DNA from 2 places in the Leisingera sp. M523 genome. Region 2 is predicted to be linked to the other one. Evidence: riboswitches for the same ligand, from Rfam matches in the RefSeq annotation. Region 2 holds a riboswitch; the other holds the start of a gene.
What was found. Region 2 has a riboswitch for thiamine pyrophosphate ahead of thiC (phosphomethylpyrimidine synthase ThiC). Riboswitches for the same ligand answer to the same signal wherever they lie in the genome.
Positions count from the first base shown of each region.

Region 1 (2,391 bases), 1.4 Mb from region 2:
AGCCGGGTCGCCAGCGGCAGGTTGAAGAAGACATGTGCCAGGACCACGCCGTGCAGGCCGTAAATTTGCACCGGCTCCAGCCCGAACAGGCCGAACAAGCTGCTTTGCCAGCCAGCCCGGCCAAACACCGCCAGAAGGCCCAGAATGGCAACGATCACCGGCAGAATGAAGGGGGCGCCAAGCAGGGCAATCAGCAATGCCCGCCCTGGGAACCGCCGCCGCGCCAGTGCGCGGGCGACGGGCATCGCCAGACCAACGCTCAGCAGCGCCGACAGGCTGGCCTGTGTCAGCGTGAACCGCAACGCCGCCCAGTCGCTGGCACCAAATCCGGTTCCGGCCTCGGCCCTGAGTGCCACAGCACCCAAGGTTCCCAAGATCAGCGCGACGACAAGCAGTGCCGCGCTGATTCCGGGAACGGAGCTTACAGGCTGAGCGCGTCCAGCCATTCGCCAAGCGCTGCATCCCGCACCTCTGCCGCTTCAGTTTCGCTCAGCAGCAAGGATTTGCCTGGCGCGATCAGCGTCTCGAAACCCTCCGGCAGACCCGCAGCCGGTGTCACTGCGGGGTACATCCAGTTGGTGGTCGGAATGATCGACTGAAAGTCGTCGGATACCATGAATTCCAGAAACTGGTCGGCCAGATCAGGCTGATCGGTGTTTGCCAGTTTGCCAGCAACTTCCACCTGCATGTAATGCCCCTCGTCAAAGGCGGCAGCCGCCTTGGAGCCGTCTTCCTCAGCAATCAGGTGGTAGGCGGGTGAGGTGGTGTAGGAAAGCACCATGTCGGCCTCGCCCTCCAGGAACATGCCATAGGCCTCGGACCAGCCCTTGGTCACGGTGACCACGTTGTCAGACAGGCCATTCCAGATTTCCGGCGCCTCATCGCCATAGGCGGCTTTCACCCACAGGAGCAGGCCCAGACCGGGGGTCGAGGAGCGCGGGTCCTGGATCACGATCTTCATGTCGCTGGTTGCCAGCGCCTTGAAATTCGACGGGAAATCCGCCGGCGCCGCTGCATCGGCGTTGTGAACAAAGGCAAAATAGCCCCAGTCATAAGGCACAAAGGTCGCGTCGTTCCATGCAACCGGCAGCGCATAGTCGGCGCTGACCGAATGCTCTGCAAACAGGCCGGTTTCCTTGGCCGCCGCGGTCAGGTTGGTGTCGAGGCCAAGAACCACATCGGCATCCGAGCGTGCGCCCTCCAGCTTGATCCGCGCCAGCAGTGCCGCGCCATCGCCTGCGCCAACCAGTTTCAGGTCGCAGCCGCAAACCTCCTCAAACGCCTTTTCCACCGCCGGGCCCGGGCCCCAATCGGAAACAAAGCTGTCATAGGTATAAACGGTGAGTTCGGGCGTTTCGGCAAAAGCTGCCGAGGCGCCAAGCAATCCCGCTGCAAATGCAAGATGTTTCAAGCCATCCTCCTTTGCGGCGTTGGGCAAGGGTGGAGGCTGTCCAGTACCTTCCCTCCGCCGGTGTGATCCGGTTCAGGTTCAACGGGTGTCATCTCAGCGCTGCCGCGCACCCCGAGGTGGTGCGGACATTATGCCCGGACCGCAGCAAAGACAAGCCAAAGCCCGCCAGGACCTGCGTCTTGGCCAAACAGAACCACTTCCATCTCTTCCTCTTGCTGAAAATATCCCGGGGGAGCCGCCGCAGGCGGCGGGGGCAGCGCCCCCTCGGTTCTATGCCGCAGAGGAATCCGCTTGAGGCACAGCCCCCTGCCCGCTAAGCACGTCCGGCAAAGGAGACCGCGCCTCATGTCGATGAACAGCTTTGGACACCTCTTCCGCGTCACCACCTGGGGCGAGAGCCACGGACCCGCGCTTGGCGCCACCGTGGACGGCTGTCCGCCGAACGTGCCGCTGGAGCCGGAGATGCTGCAGCAGTGGCTCGACAAGCGCCGCCCCGGCCAGAACAAGAACACCACCCAGCGCAATGAGCCTGACGCCGTAAAGATCCTGTCCGGCGTGTTCGACGGCATGACCACCGGCACGCCCGTTCAGCTGATGATCGAAAACACCGACCAGCGGTCCAAGGACTACGGCGAGATTTCCCAGACCTTCCGTCCGGGCCATGCCGACATCACCTATTTCCAGAAATACGGCAACCGCGACTACCGCGGCGGCGGCCGTTCCTCGGCGCGCGAAACCGCAGCGCGTGTTGCTGCGGGCGGTGTTGCACGTGAAGCAATCAAGGCGCTGGTGCCGGGGCTGGAGATCAAGGGCTATATGACCCAAATGGGTGAGCTGGAGATTGACCGCAGCCGGTTCGACTGGGATGCGATCGACCAGAATGATTTCTGGATCCCCGATGCCGGCGCGGTGCAGGAGTGGGAAGATTACCTGCAAGGTCTGCGCAAGGCGCATGACTCGGTGGGCGCCGTTGTCGAAGT
Region 1 covers NZ_CP081036.1:3,903,083-3,905,473, reverse strand. The annotation lists gene K3557_RS19420 (thiamine/thiamine pyrophosphate ABC transporter permease ThiP) at 1-446, opposite strand, end outside; gene thiB (thiamine ABC transporter substrate binding subunit) at 422-1,411, opposite strand; TPP riboswitch at 1,444-1,535, opposite strand; gene aroC (chorismate synthase) at 1,757-2,391, shown strand, end outside.
Region 1: it holds a riboswitch for thiamine pyrophosphate, as region 2 does, so the genes downstream of both, thiB (thiamine ABC transporter substrate binding subunit) here and thiC (phosphomethylpyrimidine synthase ThiC) in region 2, are expected to answer to the same signal.

Region 2 (2,391 bases):
TGCAGGCGCACGCCGGCATGGATGGTGAAGTAATCCACGCCTTGCTCTGCCTGCTCAATCAGGGTGTCGCGGAACACTTCCCAGGTCAGGTCTTCGGCGATGCCGTTCACCTTCTCCAGCGCCTGATACATCGGCACAGTGCCGATCGGCACGGGGCTGTTGCGGATGATCCATTCGCGGGTGTTGTGGATGTTGCGGCCCGTCGACAGATCCATCACCGTGTCGGCGCCCCAGCGGATCGACCAGACCAGCTTGTCGACCTCTTCCTCCATCGAGGAGGTGACGGCAGAGGTGCCCATATTGGCGTTGATCTTGACCAGGAAATTGCGCCCGATGATCATCGGCTCGATCTCGGGGTGGTTGATGTTTGCGGGGATGATGGCGCGGCCGGCGGCGATCTCATCGCGGACAAACTCCGGCGTCACGTAATCGGGGATATTGGCGCCAAAGTCGTTGCCATCGCGGTGGCAGGGGGACAATTCGCGCAGCTGGTTTTCGCGGATGGCGATAAATTCCATCTCTGGCGTGATGATCCCGGCGCGGGCATAGGCCAGCTGGGTCACCGCCATGCCGTCCTTGGCCCGCAGCGGCGCGGGTTTCACCGGGAATTCGGGCGTCAGCCGGTCGCCCGCGACAAAGCCGTTGTCGGCGGGTGTCACATCACGGCCCTGGTATTCCTCAACGTCGCCGCGCGCCAGAATCCAGTCACGGCGCAGCTGCGGCAGGCCCTGACGGATGTCGGTCAGAACATCCGGGTCGGTGTAGGGGCCGGAGCTGTCATATACCGGCAGCGGTGCTTCGCCCGCGGTGGGGTGGGTGGCGATTTCGCGCATCGGCACGCGGATGTCCTTGTGGACTTCGCCTGCGACATAGATCTTGCGCGACGCGGGCAGGGCGCCTGTGGTGATCTTGGGGTTGGGGACGTTCATTTTGGTGCTCCTCAAAGCCGAAAACTTAGAAAAGACACCAGATGAGTTTTGGCTGGGAAACCGGCAGGCAAAGAGGCCTGCTTTACCGGAATGCGCCTGTTTCAAACGGCTGTCCCCGCGGGGACAAGCGGACAAAAGGCGCGTCCTTGCTTCCTACGCCAGTATCAACTGGGTCAGGTTCAAAGGGTCGCGCCGCCGGTTTGGGTTGCCCCGCACCATGACGCCTCTCAGTCCCTTGGGCGGGACTCCCCTGCGTGGCCTTAGGGGTAGGGGAGGCACAGGGCGCGCGTCAACCGAAATCTTTGTAGATTATTTTTTGGCATTAATATCAGGTTGATACTGGCGTTAAGGAAGTAAATGCGGGTCAAATCGCTGCAGCGCAGCTTTGATGCTTGATCGGGGGTGGTGAAATTATCTATAAAAACCCGCAACGCCATCCGCGTATGGCCAACTGGTATACGAGAACAGGAGACAGCATGCTGGACGCTGCACCCATCCGCACCGACTGGACCCGCGAAGAAGCGGAAGCGATTTACAACAAGCCTTTCATGGACTTGCTGTTTCAGGCGCACACGGTGCACCGGCAGTATTTCGACCCCAATCAGGTGCAGAAATCCAAGCTTCTCAGCATCAAGACCGGCGGCTGCGCCGAGGATTGCGCCTATTGCTCGCAGTCGGCCCGCAACGGTGCGCAGCTGTCGGCCTCCAAGCTGATCGAGGTGCAGCGGGTGATTGCCGAAGCCAGGAAAGCCAAAGAAGGCGGCGCGACGCGCTATTGCATGGGCGCCGCCTGGCGCTCGCCCAAGGACCGCGACATGGCCGCACTGGAAGCCATGGTGCAGGGCGTCAAGGATCTCGGCATGGAGACCTGTATGACCCTCGGCATGCTGGAGGAAGACCAGGTGTTCCGCCTGCGTGATGCGGGGCTGGATTATTACAACCACAATATCGACACCTCCGAGCGGTATTACTCCGAGATCATCACCACCCGCACCTTTGCCGACCGGATCGACACCCTGAACCGGGTGCGCGAGGCGGGTATCAAAGTCTGTTCCGGCGGTATTGTCGGCATGGGCGAGCAGCAGCTGGACCGCATCGACATGATGCTGGCGCTGGCAACGCTGGAGGTGCATCCCGACTCGGTGCCGGTGAACATGCTGATCCCGATTGCCGATACGCCGCTGGCCAATGTCGAAAAGCTGGACCCGATCGAATTTGTCCGCTCGGTGGCGCTGGCCCGCATCCTGATGCCGAAATCCCACGTGCGCCTCTCCGCAGGCCGCACCGATATGTCGGACGAGATGCAGGCGATGTGCTTCTTTGCCGGCGCCAACTCGATCTTTGTCGGTGACACGCTGCTGACCGCCGACAACCCGGAAGAGGACAAGGACCAGCAGTTGTTCGACCGTCTGGGCATCACCGCCATGGCGGTGGGATGTGACGGCAGCCGCTGATGGCGGGC
Region 2 covers NZ_CP081036.1:2,473,388-2,475,778, reverse strand. The annotation lists gene thiC (phosphomethylpyrimidine synthase ThiC) at 1-929, opposite strand, end outside; TPP riboswitch at 1,063-1,191, opposite strand; gene bioB (biotin synthase BioB) at 1,406-2,383, shown strand; gene K3557_RS12170 (8-amino-7-oxononanoate synthase) at 2,383-2,391, shown strand, end outside.